Regions from separate parts of the Nocardiopsis sp. SBT366 genome, predicted to be linked through region 2. Evidence: riboswitches for the same ligand, from Rfam matches in the RefSeq annotation. Region 2 holds a riboswitch; each other region holds the start of a gene.
The links. A riboswitch is a leader RNA that binds a small molecule or an ion and turns the genes downstream of it on or off. The one in region 2 is predicted to bind thiamine pyrophosphate.
Positions count from the first base shown of each region.

Region 1: linked by a shared signal. The riboswitch ahead of thiC (phosphomethylpyrimidine synthase ThiC) and the one ahead of thiO (glycine oxidase ThiO) in region 2 are both predicted to bind thiamine pyrophosphate.
Region 3: linked by a shared signal. The riboswitch ahead of thiD (bifunctional hydroxymethylpyrimidine kinase/phosphomethylpyrimidine kinase) and the one ahead of thiO (glycine oxidase ThiO) in region 2 are both predicted to bind thiamine pyrophosphate.

Region 1 is NZ_LAVM01000035.1:5,152-10,465, forward strand. It holds gene ADX84_RS12655 (DUF3068 domain-containing protein) at 1-359, shown strand, start outside; gene ADX84_RS12660 (MFS transporter) at 414-1,670, shown strand; gene ADX84_RS12665 (SOS response-associated peptidase) at 1,681-2,535, shown strand; TPP riboswitch at 2,662-2,777, shown strand; gene thiC (phosphomethylpyrimidine synthase ThiC) at 2,767-4,434, shown strand; gene ADX84_RS12675 (class I SAM-dependent methyltransferase) at 4,577-5,314, opposite strand, start outside.
Region 2 is NZ_LAVM01000001.1:14,400-19,713, reverse strand. It holds gene ADX84_RS00085 (thiazole synthase) at 298-1,098, opposite strand; gene thiS (sulfur carrier protein ThiS) at 1,102-1,314, opposite strand; gene thiO (glycine oxidase ThiO) at 1,317-2,522, opposite strand; TPP riboswitch at 2,521-2,631, opposite strand; gene ADX84_RS00070 (Rv2175c family DNA-binding protein) at 2,751-3,110, shown strand; gene thiE (thiamine phosphate synthase) at 3,177-3,842, shown strand; gene ADX84_RS00060 (zinc-binding dehydrogenase) at 4,301-5,272, opposite strand.
Region 3 is NZ_LAVM01000081.1:5,322-10,635, reverse strand. It holds gene ADX84_RS20685 (DUF6457 domain-containing protein) at 55-327, shown strand; gene ADX84_RS20680 (sodium:alanine symporter family protein) at 547-1,992, shown strand; gene thiD (bifunctional hydroxymethylpyrimidine kinase/phosphomethylpyrimidine kinase) at 2,084-2,887, opposite strand; TPP riboswitch at 2,876-2,976, opposite strand; gene ADX84_RS20670 (DUF368 domain-containing protein) at 3,065-3,994, opposite strand; gene ADX84_RS20665 (acyl-CoA synthetase) at 4,350-5,314, opposite strand, start outside.

The DNA.
Region 1 (5,314 bases), on a different contig from region 2:
TCACGGCCGAGCGGACCTTCTGGGTCGAGCCGGTCACCGGCATCGTCGTGAACCTGGAGGAGCGCAGGCACGAGACCTTGCGGCCGCAGAACGGCTCGGGTGAGGTGGACCTGCTCGACACGGAACTGACCCTGTCCGACGGACAGGTCTCCGGCTACGCCGAACAGGCCCGGGTGCGTTCGCTGCTGCTGCGTGGACTCGACCGCTGGGCGCCCTGGACCCTGGCCCCGATCGGTGCCGTCGCCGTCCTGGTCGGTCTCCTCGGCGCCTGGCGGTCCCGGACCCCGGCCGCCGAGACGGAGACCGAAGCGGCGACCGGAACCGAGGAGCGCTCGCCGGAGGACGCGAAAACCGGGTGACGATCCGGGGGAGCGGAGGGCAGGATCGGTCCGAACCGATCCCCCGGAGGCGCCGTGCCCGACGATCCCCCGAACCCCGCCGCCCCGGCGGCGCGCCGCCTCCGCGCGGCGGCGCTGCTCACCGCCATCCTGCTGTCGTCGATGGGGGACGAGGTGGTGCTGGTCGCGGCCGTGTTCCAGCTCGCCGAGACCGGGAACTCCCTGTGGGTCACCGCTCTGCTGACCGCCCAGATCGGTCCGCTCGTCCTGCTCGCGCCGCTCGCCGGGGCGGTACTGGACCGCTTCGACACCGGCCGTGTCCTGGTCCTGGCCTGCGTGGGGCAGGGCCTGGCCATCCTGCCCGCCGTCTGGTTCCCCCACCCCGGTGTCCTGGTGCTGTGTGTCCTCACGGTCAGCTCCCTGGCGGCCCTCGTCAATCCCGCGATCCTCACCCTTCTGCCCGGCGCCGCCGGGGACCTCTCCCCGGTGCACGCCAACTCGCTGTTCGAGGGGGCCCGGGCCTCGGCCACCGTGCTCGGCCCTCTGGTGGGAGGGGTGCTGGTGGGCCTCTTCGGGATCGTCCCGGCCCTGCTCACGGACTCGGCGAGCTTCTTCGTGGCGGCCGGGACCTTCCTGCTCCTGGGCGTGCGGCGCCCCGCGGCCAGTACCACCGGCACCCTGTGGTCGGGCGCGTTGGACGGTGCCCGCCACGTCCTCCGGGCCCGGCTGTTCCGCGTGCTGATGCCGGTCCTGCTCCTCGCGGTGGTGGCCACGTCCACCACCAACGTGGCCATGGTGTTCGTGACACGGGAGGTGATGGGACACGGGGCCGAGGTCTTCGGGGCGCTCACGGCGGGCTGGGGCGCGGGCCTGCTGTCGGGTGCGTTGGCCGTGTCGGTGCTGCGCCCGGCCCCGACCGGGCGCGGGGTGGCGCTCGCCGCCGCCCTCGTGGGTGCGGCGCTGGCACTGTGGGCCTGGTTCCCGGTGCTGTGGGTGGCGGCAGTGTGCGTGGTGCTGGCCGGTGCGGGCAACTCCGTGTTCAACATCCTGCTCAGGTCGGTGGTCCACCGGCACACACCGGAGTCCCTCCTGGGGCGGGCCCACGCGCTCATGGGCGCGGTGGTCAACGGAGGTTTCGTCGTGGGATTCCTGATCGCCGGATGGTTCGCCGCTGACCACCCCCGGGAACTGCTGGCCGCCGCCGGGTCGGTGGCCCTCCTCGCCGGGCTGGTCGGGGCACTGGTCGTCCGGCTCTCCGGCGCGGACACCGGGACCGCAGGGACGGACGGGACGGACGGTGATCCCGGGGTCCCGGAAGGGCGGATCGCATAGGATTCCACCCATGTGCGGTCGCTATGCCCAGTCCAGGAACGTGCACCAGCTCCAGCTGGCCTTCGCCCTCCCCGAGGAGGCCCAGGACGGCACGGGGGACCCGCGCGCCTGGCCGCCGCTGGAGGAGCTCGACCCGGACTACAACATCGCGCCGGGCAGCCCGGTGTACGCCGTGCTCGGCCCGCCGCCCCAGGGGGGCACCTCCGGTGAACCGGGGCCGCGCTCCCTGCACACGATGCGCTGGGGCCTCGTTCCCGGCGGCGCCAGGGACCGCAACGTCGGCTACCGCATGATCAACGCGCGCGGCGAGACGGTCGCGGACAGGCCCGCCTTCCGCACCGCCTACCGGCACCGCCGGTGCCTCCTCCCGGCCGACGCCTACTACGAGTGGCAGCTGCTCAACAAGGACGGCACCACCGAGGCCAGCACCTCTCCCGCCACCGACCCACAGCACAAGAGGCGCAAGGCCAAGGCCGCCAAGAAGCCCTTCTCCGTGCACTATTCCGGAGACGAACCGCTCGCCCTGGCCGGGATCTTCGAGCGCTGGCGCGACCCCGAGGTCGACGACCCGAGCGACCCCGACGCCTGGTTGTGGACCTGTGCGGTCATCACCACCGAGGCCGCCCCCGAACTCGCCCACATCCACGAACGCATGCCCGTCGTGGTGCCGCGCGAGGACTGGTCCGTCTGGCTCGACCCCGCCACCGGCGCCGAGGAGCTGGCCCACGTGCTGGACGACTCCCCGGTGGACCGGTTCTCGGTGGACGAGGTCTCCACCGAGGTCAACAGCGTCAAGAACAACGGTCCCCACCTGCTGGAACCGGCCGAGGACTCCGGCCGCGGCGAACCGGAGACACTTTTCTGACCCCGGTGAGGCTGGACAGGGCCGGGGACGGCCTGTGTATGGTGTGCGAGGCCACGGGGGAGTGCTTCCCCGGGCCCTGGACACCGTGATCGAGGTGTCCCGGCACGTTTGACGTGCGCACATGTGAATACGCAACGCGGGAGCTCGCGCCATGGCGGGCTGAGAGGGCGACTCAAGGGTGTCGCCGACCGCAGAACCTGTTCGGGTAATTCCGACGTAGGGAGGCATGCCATGACGGCTATCGACGGTCGTGACGTTTCCACCGCCGACGAGCACCGGGTGACCACAGGTCCCATCATGGGATCTCGCAAGGTCCACGACGAGATCACCACCCCTGAGGGCACCACCCTCCGCGTCCCGCGCCGCCGGGTGGATCTCAGCAACGGCAGCCACTTCGATCTGTACGACACCTCCGGCCCCTACACCGACGACAACGCACGCATCGACGTCCACCAGGGGCTCCCGCGCACCCGCGAGACGTGGGCACTGGACCCCGTCGACGGGGCGACCACCCAGCTGGCCCACGCCAGGGCCGGAACCATCACCCCCGAGATGCGCTTCGTGGCCGCTCGGGAGGGCGCCGACCCCGAGTTCGTCCGCGCCGAGGTCGCCATCGGCCGCGCGGTCATCCCGGTCAACCGCAACCACCCCGAGTCCGAACCCACCATCATCGGCAAGAACTTCCTTGTGAAGATCAACGCCAACATCGGCAACTCCGCCGTCACCTCCTCGGTGCCCGAGGAGGTCGAGAAGATGGTGTGGGCCACACGTTGGGGCGCCGACACCGTGATGGACCTGTCCACCGGCAAGCGCATCCACGAGACCCGCGAACGCATCGTCCGCAACTCACCGGTGCCCATCGGCACCGTCCCGATCTACCAGGCACTGGAGAAGGTCAACGGCGACCCCACGAAGCTGAGCTGGGAGATCTACCGGGAGACCATCATCGAGCAGGCCGAACAGGGCGTGGACTACATGACCGTCCACGCGGGCGTCCTGCTCCGGTACGTGCCGCTGGCCGCCCGCCGCGTCACCGGCATCGTCTCGCGCGGCGGCTCCATCATGGCCGCGTGGTGCCTGGCCCACCACAGGGAGAGCTTCCTCTACACCCACTACGAGGAGCTGTGCGAGATCCTGCGCCGCTACGACGTCACGTTCTCCCTGGGCGACGGCCTGCGCCCCGGCTCCATCGCCGACGCCAACGACGAGGCCCAGTTCGCCGAGCTGCGCACCCTGGGCGAGCTCACCCACATCGCCCGATCGCACGACGTGCAGGTGATGATCGAGGGCCCCGGCCACGTGCCGATGGACAAGATCAGGGAGAACGTGCGCCTGGAGGAGGAGCTGTGTGGTGAGGCGCCATTCTACACGCTCGGCCCCCTGGCCACGGACGTCGCCCCCGGCTACGACCACATCACCTCCGCGATCGGAGCCGCGCAGATCGGCTGGCACGGCACCGCGATGCTCTGCTACGTGACCCCCAAGGAGCACCTCGGGCTGCCCAACCGCGACGACGTCAAGACCGGCGTCATCACCTACAAGCTCGCCGCCCACGCCGCCGACGTCGCCAAGGGACACCCGGGCGCCCAGGAGTGGGACGACGAACTGTCCAGGGCGCGCTTCGAGTTCCGGTGGCAGGACCAGTTCCACCTGTCCCTGGACCCGGAGACCGCGCAGGCCTTCCACGACGAGACCCTGCCCGCCGAACCGGCCAAGACCGCGCACTTCTGTTCGATGTGCGGGCCCAAGTTCTGCTCGATGAAGATCTCCCAGGACGTGCGCAGGTACGCCGAGGAGAACGGCCTGGACACCGTCGAGGCGATCGAGAAGGGCATGGCCGACAAGTCCGCCGAGTTCGCCGACGGCGGCAACCGCGTCTACCTGCCGCTCGCCGACTAGGGAGCGCCCGTCCCGGGCCCGTCACACCGCAGGGTGTGGCGGGCCCGCCGGCCATCGCCCAGAGTCACAGCAGCACCGGTGGCACCGGCGGTACCACCAGCTTCACACCCACCAGAAGCAACTGGAGCGGCGCCGGGCCCGGCTACTCGGGCTTGTGGGCGCTGGCGACCAGGTGGACGCCGACGTAGTCGTCGGAATCGGCCGCGTGCAGTTCCATCTCGACCAGCCGCGCCATGGACCTGGGATCGCGGGCCAGCATCATCTCGACCGTGGACGCCGACAACACCGTGCGCGGCTTGATCCACTCCAGTTCGAGCCCGGCCTCGGTGACCATCTCCGTGACCTGCTCGGCGGTGAAGCAGCGGGTGATCGAACCGTCCGGCCAGGGCACCAGGAGCACGTCGGCGCTGGGCGCGTGGCTCAGCTCCGGCCAGGCGTCCTGTTCGGCCAGCAGCGCCATGCCCAGGACCACGGAGTCCACGCAGACCAGCACCCGGCCGCCAGGACGCAGCACCCGGGCCACCTCGGACATCGACGACTCGGTGGCCAGGTGCCGGGAGAACACCCGGTTGTCGGCGATCACCCCGTCGAACGACTCGGGGGTGAAGGCGCGCAGGAAGGCGGAGTCGCCCACCACGTGCCGCAGACGACCGCGCGGTGTGGGGCGCGGCACCACGGCCCGGCCGTTCACCAGGGTGAGCGGCCGACGCATGGCCATGTCAACCGAGGGCAGCAGCGTGACGACGTCGTGGCCAGCGGCGACGGCGCGTGGAGTCCCCTGGAAGTCGGGGCTGGACAGGTCGAGCAGCCGGGAGGGCCGCTCGGGGAGCCACCGGCTGATCTGTGCCTCCGCGACCGCCCAGTAGAAGCGCCAGTAGTC
Region 2 (5,314 bases):
GATCCGACACGATAGCGGAAGCCGGTGTCAGGTTTGCCCCGCGGTTCACGGTCGCGGCGGCCCTCGTGTCCACCGTCGTGGAGCCGACCGGAGTCGGTTCGGGGCGTTCGCGCCTGGGCGGTATGTGGGTGCGGTGCCGCCGCGCGGCACGCACACCCCTCCCACGGTAGGGGACGGCACCAAACCCGGTTTTCACGGTGTGTTCGAGTGTCGTGACCCCATGTCCAGGGTGGTGTGTCCGCGCAGGCGGCGGCCCCGGCCCCCGGCCCCCACCGTGGCGGTGTCCTCTGGGGACGCTCAGACCACGTCGGGGCTGGACGCCCTGGCGTGGCGCCGGACCGGGATGCGTCCGGCCAGCCGGGCGCCGCGTCCGGCGCGCACGGCGTCGCGCATCGCCGTGGCCATCCGGACCGGCTCCTGGGCGCGTGTCACGGCCGTGGCCAACAACACGGCGTCACAGCCCAGCTCCATCGCCAGGGCGGCGTCGCTGGCCGTGCCGATGCCCGCGTCGACGATCACCGGGACGTCGGCCTGCTCGACGATCAGCTCCAGGTTGTGCGGGTTGCGGATGCCCAGACCGGAACCGATCGGCGCGGCCAGCGGCAGCACGGCCGCGCAGCCCAGCTGCTCCAGGCGACGCGCCAGCACCGGGTCGTCGTTGGTGTAGGGCAGCACGGTGAAGCCGTCGTCGACCAGCGCCTCCGCGGCGTCCAGCAGTTCCACCGGGTCGGGCAGGAGGGTGTGCTCGTCGGCGACCACCTCCAGCTTCACCCAGTCGGTGCCCAGCGCCTCGCGGCCGAGCTTCGCCGTGCGCACGGCGTCCACGGCGGTGAAGCACCCGGCGGTGTTGGGCAGCGGGCGGATGCCGTTGCGGTCCAGGACGTCCCACACCGACCCCTGGGTGCCCGGGCTGATCCGGCGCATCGCCACGGTGGTGAGTTCGGTCCCCGACGCCAGGAGCGCCTCCTCCAGGACCTCCAGGGAGGGCGCCCCGCCGGTACCGGTGATGAGGCGGGAGCCGAAGGAGACCCCCGCGATGACGAGCGGGTCCTCCGGGGCGCTTTCCGCGACGGTCACGGACTCGTGCGTCTGTGTCATGGTTCAGCCTCCCTGTACGGCGGTGAGGACGTCCACGCGGTCGCCCGCGCGGAGCGCGGTGTCCGTCCAGGCGGTGCGGCGCACCACCTCGTCGTTGACCGCGACCGCGATCCCCCCGGGGACGGCGCCGTCCCCGGCGTCGGTGAGCGCGCGCACGACCCCGTCCACGGTGGTCGCCGCGCTGTCCCGGGCCTGTCCGTTGATGATCAGTTCCACTGCTACTCCCACGTCTGCTCACGCGTCCATCTGCTGGCTGCGAACCGGCGCGCGTACGGGGGCAGCGCGCCGGTGGTGAGGGCCTCGGCCATGACCTCCCCGGTCACCGGGGCCAGCAGGACCCCGTGCCGGAAGTGCCCGGCGGCCAGGTGTAGTCCGGGGACCCGTGTCGGGCCCAGGAGGGGTTCGTTGTCGGGTGAGCCCGGCCGCAGCCCCACACAGGTCTCGACGACCTCCAGCTCGCTCACCCCCGGGACGAGTTCGCGCGCGTCCCGCAGGACCTGCCAGAGCCCGCCCACCGTCAGGGATGTGTCGTGGCCCAGTTCCTCCTGGGTGGCGCCGACGATCACCTCGCCGTCCGCGCGGGGCACCAGGTAGACGGGGAACCCGCGCACCAGGCCGCGCACGGTGCGGGTGACCAGCGGTGGTTCCCCCGCGGGGACCCGGGCGCGCAACAGTTGCCCCTTGACCGGGCGCAGCGGCGGCACCACGGGTTCGGGCACCCGCACCCGGTCGCCCCAGCACCCGGCGGCGAGCACCACCTGTTCGGCGGGCAGCGCGGAGCCGTCGGCCAGGCGCACGCCCAGTCGCGCCCCGTCGGGGCCGGGGGTGGCGACCTCCTCCGCGTACCCGGAGACCTCGCGCACGCCCGCGCGCTCCCCGGCCCGGGCCAGGGCCAGAAGCAGGGCGCGCGGGTTCACGGAGTGGTCCTCGGGGGCCAGTACCCCGCCGCGCACGCCGGGCGCGAGGGTGGGTTCGAGGCGGCGGCACTCGCGGCTGGTCAGCCGTTGAGTGGGGATGCCCAGGCGTTCCTGGAGGGCGTGCAGGTCGGTGAGGACGGCCAGGTCGTCGCTGTCGAAGGCGACCAGGAGGGTGCCGGTGCGGCGGTGGCCGACGTCGACCCCGCTGGCCTCCTCCAGTTCGGCGACGAAGTCGTCGTACAGGCGCGCGGAGCGCACCCCCATCTCCATCAGCTCCTCCTCACCGAAGACCGCCTCGGTGGCGGGGGTGAGCATGCCCGCGGCGACGGTCGAGGAGGCGCGGGCGGCGGAGGGTTCGGTGACGGGGTCGGGTTCGACGAGGGTGACGGCGAGGCCGCGCTGGGCGGCCCGCCAGGCGGTGACCCGGCCGACGACACCGCCGCCGACCACGACCACGGTAGTGGTGGGATGAATCGTCTTCTGCGGGGGAACGTCGTTGGTGCGCACGGCGCCGTGTTCCACTCCCTTCGCCGGTATGACCCGGATCAGGTTCGTGCGGTCGGAGGCCGCGAGCCTCCCTCTCAGCCGGGTCCACCCGGCTCCCGCGGGACATGTCTGTCCACCCATCCTAGGACAACCCGTCCGGACCGGCCGTGGCGGGGATCTCCCAGGCAGGGAGCCCCCAGGGCGGCGCGATGGTCTCCGGGGCCCGGTCGGGTGTGGCAGATTGGTGAGGTGACACAAAGCGATCGTGAACTCGACGAACTCGTCGGCGAATGGCTGACCCTGCGTGAGGCGGCCGCCCCGCTGGGCGTGAGCCCCAACCGCATCAAGACCCTCATCCGCGAGAACCGCCTGATGGGCGTGGTGCGCGGTGGTGAGCTCTCCATTCCCGCCGCCTTCCTGGACGGCCAGGACCTGGTCAAGGGCCTGCCGGGCACCATCGTGCTGCTGACCGACGCCGGATTCTCCACCGGGGAGGCCCTGCGTTGGCTGTTCACCCCGGACGACACCCTGCCGGGCACGCCGATCCAGGCCATGCGCGAGAACCGGGGCACCGAGGTCCGCCGCCGGGCGCAGGGCATGGCCTTCTGAGCCGTCCACGGCCCGGGGACGCACCACCTCGGTGACGTCCCCGGGCCGTTGGTTATGGTGGGGCGCGTGAGGACGAGCCACGGAACCAGCCTGCGCGAGCGCCTGGACGCATCCCTTCTGTACCTGTGCACCGACGCCCGGGCCGGGAGCGGTGATCTCGCGGAGTTCGCGGACGCCGCCCTGTCCGGCGGTGTGGACATCATCCAACTCCGGGACAAGGGGCTGGAGGCGCGCGGGGAACTGGCCGCCCTGGAAGTCCTGAGGGAGGCGTGCGAACGCCACGGCGCCCTGCTCGCGGTCAACGACCGCGCCGACATCGCCCGCGCGGTGCGCGCCGACGTACTGCACCTGGGCCAGCGCGACTTGCCGGTACCCCTGGCCCGCGACGTCATCGGCGCCGACCCCCTGATCGGCCGCTCCAACAACGACCCCGAGGCCGCCGCGCGATCGGCGGAGGAACCCGGGAGCGACTACTTCTGCGTGGGCCCGACCTGGGCGACCCCGACCAAGCCGGGACGCCCGGCGGCCGGGCTCGAACTGGTGGAACGCGCGGCCGCGCTGGGCACCGACCGGCCCTGGTTCGCGATCGGCGGCATCGACCTGGAGAACGTGGACCGGGTGCTGGACGCCGGGGCCACCCGCGTGGTCGTGGTGCGCGCCGTCACCGAGGCGCAGGACCCGCGAGCGGCAGCCAGCGCCCTCAAGGCCAAGCTCACCGCGCGACTCGCCTGAACGAACACCGACGGCCCCGGGACCCCGCACGGGACCGGGGCCGCTCCATGCCCTGCCCCTCCCAGGGATCGTCCTCGAGCCGGCGACCGCACGGGGCCAGGGCGTGGTTCTCGGGTGCCTTCGCCGACGGCGGCCTGGCCGCCAGCGCCGTAGGAGTTGGTGGGGACGGTGGTGAGCGACGTCGGGGCGGATCGATCCAGAAGAAGGGCCCTGTGTGTCCCCTCTTGGACGCACCGCCGGTGGCGGCGCGGCCGCCATCGATGTGAGCGTCCGTCTCCCCTGCTGTGCGCTGCCACGCGGGCTCCGCGGTGTCGCACGGTGGGACCCGACCGGGTGGCTGTCCGAGCTTCATCGGCGCACAGGCACATCCCGGTGGTGACGCGAGGACACCGCGCCGCAGGCGTCCGTCGAGGTTGGCGGCGGGCGGCGGGCGGGAGGAATGATCCGGTCAGCACGACTCAGGGGACCAGGAGCACCTTTCCCGGCACACGGCGGCCCTCAAGAGCGGCGTGTGCCTCGGCGGCCCGCTCCAGCGGCAGGATCAGCCCCACGTGCGGTCGCAGGTGTCCGGCCCGCGCCTCCTCCAGTGCGAGCCTGGTGAGGTCGCCTCGGTCCGTTCCCGGCCGCGCCTGCATCTCGTTCAGACCCAGGGCGGTGATCCCGCGCCGCTCGGCCTCGGTCGTGTCCACCTCGGCGAACGAGCCTCCGGCCGTGCCGTAGCTGAGGAACCGGCCGCCGTCGGCCACCGCCCCGAAGGAGGCCGATCCCAGCTCACCGCCGGCCCCGTCGATCACCACGGCGGCCCCGGCGCCGCCGGTGATCCCGCGCACCCGGTCCAGCCAGCCCGGCTGCGAGTAGTCCACGGCCTCCTCCGCTCCGAGGGACCGGGCCAGCGCCAGCTTCTCCGCGCCCCGGGCGGCGCCGATCACCCGGGCCCCCGCGAGACGGGCGAGTTGCACGACCAGGCTGCCTGCCCCGCCGGTGGCGGCCAGGACCAGGACCCAGGCATCCGGACCGAAGCGGGCGGCCCGCTCCAGCATCATCGCGGTCGCCCCGTCGACCATCAGGGCCAGGGCGTCGAGGGGGCGCAGCTCCTCGGGGACCCGGAGCAGCCCCTCGGCCGGGACGGTGACGCGGTCGGCGTATCCGCCGTCGTCCGTGCGGGTGAGGACCCGCGTGCCCGTCCAGGCCGGGTCGGTGCCGGGGCCGACCGAGGTGACCCGGCCGACCACGCTACCCCCGGGCACGTAGGGCGGGGCCTGGGGGAAGTGGCCCTGTGCGGCGCCGCTGCGGATCAGGGTGTCGAGGTAGATCACGTTGGCCGCCCCGACCTCGACCAGCACCTCGCCGGGGCCGGGTTCGGGGTCGGGCAGCTCCCGCGTCACCAGGACCTCCGGGCCACCGAACTCGTCCACTCGCACCGCGCGCATCTCCACCACTCTCCTTCGGCGGGGGAGTGTCCCCCGGAGCCA
Region 3 (5,314 bases), on a different contig from region 2:
GCCATGGCCGTGATCGCCGAACCCGACCGAACCGACACCCCAAGGAGCCGTGTGGTGACACTCGTGGAATGGGCCGAGCTGGTCCGCGCAGAACTCGACCTCGCGGGAACCGATCCCCTTGAGAAGGCCGACGTCGACCGGATCCTCGACCTCGCGCGCGACGCCGCGCACTCCGTGGCCCGACCGGCGGCCCCGCTCACGACCTACCTGCTCGGTGTGGCCGTGGGGCAGGGGGCGGACCCCGACGCCGCGGCCGCCGTGCTCAGCCGGCTCGCCCTGGCTCAGGCCGAGGCCGAGGGCGAGGACGGGGGAGGGGGCCAGGGGTAACGGTTGCCCCCTGTGACTGACGCGGTCGGAGGGTCGAGTGTGCGTTCATGAGTCGTAACGCGCATTCTGACCTCACGTGATTTGTTTGTTACGCGTCAGTGCCATTCTTTCCCGATACCGAGTAGTGCCCACCGATTCCAACGTGTTTCCGAGGGCCCTGGTTCCCCCATCACCGCTGGTTCCCCCTACCCCATGCAATCACCGAAAGAGAGGTCCTCAGTGGACCACCTCCTAGAGATGGCCGGCGTCCTGTCGGAGATCATCTGGGGACCGTACGTCCTCATTCCCCTGTTGCTCCTGACCGGTGTCTTCCTGACCGTCAGGTTGAGACTGCTCCAGTTCACCAAGCTCGGCCACGCGCTCTGGCTCGCCTTGGTCCGGCGGAAGGAGGACCACGACCAGGCCGAGGGCGACATCTCGCACTACCAGGCGCTCAGCACGGCCCTGGCGGCCACCGTCGGCGTCGGCAACATCGCCGGTGTCGGTCTGGCCATCGGGATCGGCGGCCCGGGCGCCCTGTTCTGGATGTGGGTCACCGGCCTCGTGGGCATGGCCACCAAGTACAGCGAGGCGCTCCTGGGGGTCAAGTACCGGACCAGGGACGAGAAGGGCGAGCAGGCCGGCGGCCCGATGTACTACCTCCGCCACGGTCTGCCCGGCGGCCTCGGCGTCTTCCTCGGCGGGGCCTTCGCGGTCTTCGGCGCCATCGCCGCCTTCGGCATCGGCAACGGCACCCAGGCGGAGGCCGTCTCCAGCTCCATCAACAACATCACCGGCATCGACCCCCGCATCATCGGTGTCGTCCTGATGGTCCTCGTCGCCATCGTCATCCTCGGCGGCATCAAGAGCATCGGCCGGTTCGCCTCCGCGATCGTGCCGTTCATGATCATCGGGTTCATCTTCATGAACCTGTTGGTCCTGATGATCAACTGGGACCAGCTGCTCCCCGCCTTCCAGCTCGTCTTCACCGACGCGTTCACCGGGACCTCCGCCGCGGGCGGATTCGCGGGTGCCGCGCTTATGCTGGTCATCCGCACCGGTGTCGCCCGGGGCATCTTCTCCAACGAGTCCGGTCTGGGCACCGGCGCCATCGCCGCCGCCTCGGCCAAGACCACCCAGCCGGTCCGGCAGGCCATGGTGTCGATGACGCAGACCTTCATCGACACGATCATCATGGTCACCCTGACCGCCCTGATGATCATCACCTCCGGCCTGTGGAACGCCCCCGAGAGCGCCGGGTACGACCCGGACAACAAGGGTGTCCTGCTCACCTCCGGTTCGATGGAGCAGGGCCTGGGCCAGCTCAGCCCGGCCCTGGGCTCCTTCGGCGTGGTCTTCATCGCCTGCGCGGTGGCGATCTTCGCGTACACGACCATCCTCGGCTGGTCGTACTACGGTGAACGCTGCATGGTGTACCTGGCCAAGGGCAAGCGCTTCCTGGTCCTGCCCTACCGTCTGGTCTTCATCGCGGTCGTCTACGTCGGCGCGACCGCCAGCATCGAGTCGGTCTGGCTGTTCAGCGACATCGCCAACGGTCTGATGGCGCTGCCCAACCTGGTGGGTCTGATCCTGCTCTCGCCGGTGGTGGTCGCGGAGACACGGAAGTTCTTCGGCCACCCCGAGTGGCGGAACCCGGACGTGATCATGGACGACGTCAACAAGTAGTCCGCGCTCGGCCGGGGGACGGGTCCCCGGGCCGACGACAAGGGGGGACCGGCCGCAACGGCCGGTCCCCCCTTCGCGTGGCGCCGGTCCGCTACCACCAGGCGTGGAAGTGGTGCACAGGCCCCTGGCCGCCGCCGGCGTCGATCTCGTCGGCGCGGCGTAGGGCCTCGGTCAGGTAGGCCTTGGCGTCGGCCACGGCGGCCACCGCGTCCGGACGCTGGGGGAGCAGGGCGGCGATCGAGGAGGAGAGGGTGCAGCCGGTGCCGTGGGTGTTGCGGGTGGCCACGCGGTCGGACCGGAACTCCACCGGCTCCGAGACCCCGTCGACCAGCAGGTCGACGCTCTCCTCGCCGGGCAGGTGGCCGCCCTTGAGCAGGACGCGGCGCGGACCGAGTTCGAGGAGGCGTTCGGCTTGCCCGCGCATCTCCTTCAGGCTGGTGGCCTCGGTCTCGCCGAGCAGGTCGGCGGCCTCGGGAAGGTTGGGGGTGAGAAGGTCGGCGCGCGGCAGCAGGACGGTGCGCAGCGCCTCGATCGCCGACCTCTCCAGGAGGCGGTCACCGCTCTTGGCCACCATCACGGGATCCACGACCACGTTCGGCAGTTCGTAGCGGTCCACGGCGGCCGCGACGGCCTCGGTGACCTCGGACGTGGACAGCATCCCCACCTTGACCGCGTGCACGGTCGCGTCGGTGAACAGGGTGTCCATCTGGTCGGTGACGAAGGACGCGGGGACACCGTGTACCCCGGTGACCCCGCGTGTGGACTGGGCGGTCAACGCCGTCACCACGGTCATCCCGAAGACCCCGTGGGCGGAGAACGACTTCAGGTCGGCCTGGACACCGGCACCCCCGCTGGGATCGCTTCCGGCGATGGACACGACGTTGTACGCGCTCATTGGCGTTCCTTCGCTAGTACGAACTAGGGCAGGTTCGACGGGTGTGCTCTCAGCCGGGAGGAGTCTCTCCGGCACCCCGCGCCACCGGGGCCTCGCGGCCCCGGCATCACTGTTGGTTTGTGGTGTTTCCGACTGTAGTGGACGGTCCGCCGGGGCGGACCGTCCCTCCGCGCGCGGTCAGACGGTGACGTTGTGGTGGTGGGTCTCCACCCGCGCCTGCTGGGCGTGCTTGCGCTGCTCCCAGATGATCATGCCGACGACCACCACGAAGCCGCCGACGGCGAAGGCGATCGTCACGGGGACGTCGGTCATCGGAAGCAGGTCGCGGTTCTCGTCCTGCCACGGCCACAGCGCACGCAGCGAACCGGCCATCAGACCGGTGAGCACCACGAGGGTGATGTGGTGGTGGTTCTCCAGCAGGAACTGGAGCACCTTCACGAACAGGGCCAGGCCGGTGATCATGCCGAGCACGAAGACCGTGATGTAGGGCAGGTCGGCCCCGCGCAGGGCGGCCATGGTCGGCTCGTACAGGCCCAGGGTCAGCAGGATGAACGAGCCCGACAGGCCCGGCAGCACCAGGGCGCAGATCGCCACGGCCGCGGCGAAGAAGACGATCACCGGGTGGGTGGGCAGGTTGGCGCCGGGCAGTCCGGTGAGCAGGAAGGCGAGCACGGCGAAGACGAGGGCGACCCCGTAGTGCCAGGCCTTCCACTTCTTGCCCGCACCGGTGTAGGGGATCCACAGGCAGGCCAGGACCAGGCCGAAGAACAGCGCGTAGGCGTACTGCTCGTAGACCTCCACCAGCGGGGCGAGGAAGATGGCGGCCAGGATGAGTGCGACGCCCATGCCGATGAGGGCGGGGACGAGGACGCTCCAGTCCACCTGGCGGAACTGCTCCTGGGCCCGCTCCTTGCCACGCCCCCGGGGCACGTCCGTGACGTAGCGCTTGATGCCGCTGACCACGTGGCCCGCGCCACCGATCAGCTTGTCGTAGAGGCCGACCATCAGTGCGACCGTGCCGCCGCTGATGCCGGGCAGAGCCTCGGAGGTGCCGACGGCCCCGCCGCGCACCGCGTTGAAGATGTAGGAGCCTACTGACTTGGCCATGTTGTCGGGCGCGGGCCCGGGAGCTTCCCGGGAGGGGGCGCCGTCCTCCGTCCTGATGGGGCCACCGGTCGCGCGTGAGCGCTCGACCGGCGGGGTCAAAGGGGTGCTTGTACCGCGCGGGTCGCGGGGACGACCTCCACCGGTCCGATGTCCGGCCGCGCGGATGTTTGCCGCCCGGGCCGTGCGATGGGGGAGGAGCGCCGTCAGGCCCCGGGCCGGGCAGCGCCAATTCTAGCGGCGCCGGACGGGGTGAAGGCGTCCGAGCGCCCCGAGAACCGGGGTTTTGGCCAGGTATCAGCCCGCACGGTCCTTAGTCCGAAAACAGATCGTGACGAAGGGGCCGCGGAGCACGGCATCAGTTCCGGAGCGAACCGGACAGGTGCGAGCTCGGAACGGCGGGCGCGGACGGGTCCTCACCGGCCACCGAAGCGGCCCAGCGATAGTCCTGTTTGCCCACCGCCGTGCGCCGCACACGGTCCACGAAGTGCACGGTCCGGGGCACCTTGAACCCGGCCAGACGCACCCGGCAGTGCGCCCGCAGCGCACCCTCGTCCGGGGCGGAACCGGAGGCCAGGGACACCAGCGCCGTCACCCTCTGCCCGAGTCGCTCGTCCGGGGCGGGTACCACGATCACGTCCTCCACCGAGGGGTGCGCCTTCAGCACGGCCTCCACCTCCTCGGGGTAGACCTTCTCCCCGGCGGTGTTGATCACCACGCTGCCCCTGCCCAACAGCATGATGGAACCGTCGCCTGCCCGCGTGCCGTAGTCACCCGACAGTGCCCAGCGACGCCCCTCACCGTCCGTGGGGAACGTGCGCGCGGTGGCGATCGGATCGTTGTAGTAGCCCAGCGGGATCCGGCCGGTCCGGGCGATCCGACCGACCTCGACCGACCCGGGCGGAAGCGGCCGCAGGGCGCCGTCGAGCACGGCGATGCTCCCACCCATGGTGAAACTGCGCCGGTCGGTGGAGTCCGCCACGCTCGTGTGCTCGTCGGGGGCGGTGGCCGAACCGCACACACCCGTCTCCGATCCGCCGTAGGCGTCGGCCAGGGCGACGTCCTCGCGCCAGGCCCGCCACAGCCCGCGCACCGAGGGGGTGAGCGGGGTTCCGCCGGAGCGCACCGAAGTGAGGTCGGGACACAGGTCCGGCTCGGTGAGCAGGTGCCTTGCCAGAGGTCGGGCCATCGCGTCGCCCACCAGCTGAACGGCGTGCACGCCCTCGCGGTGCGCCAGCTCCAGCACGCGGTCCGCGCGGAAACTGCGGTCCGTGGACAGCACCACGCTCTTGCCGCACAGCAGCATGCTCAGCGCGTTCCACT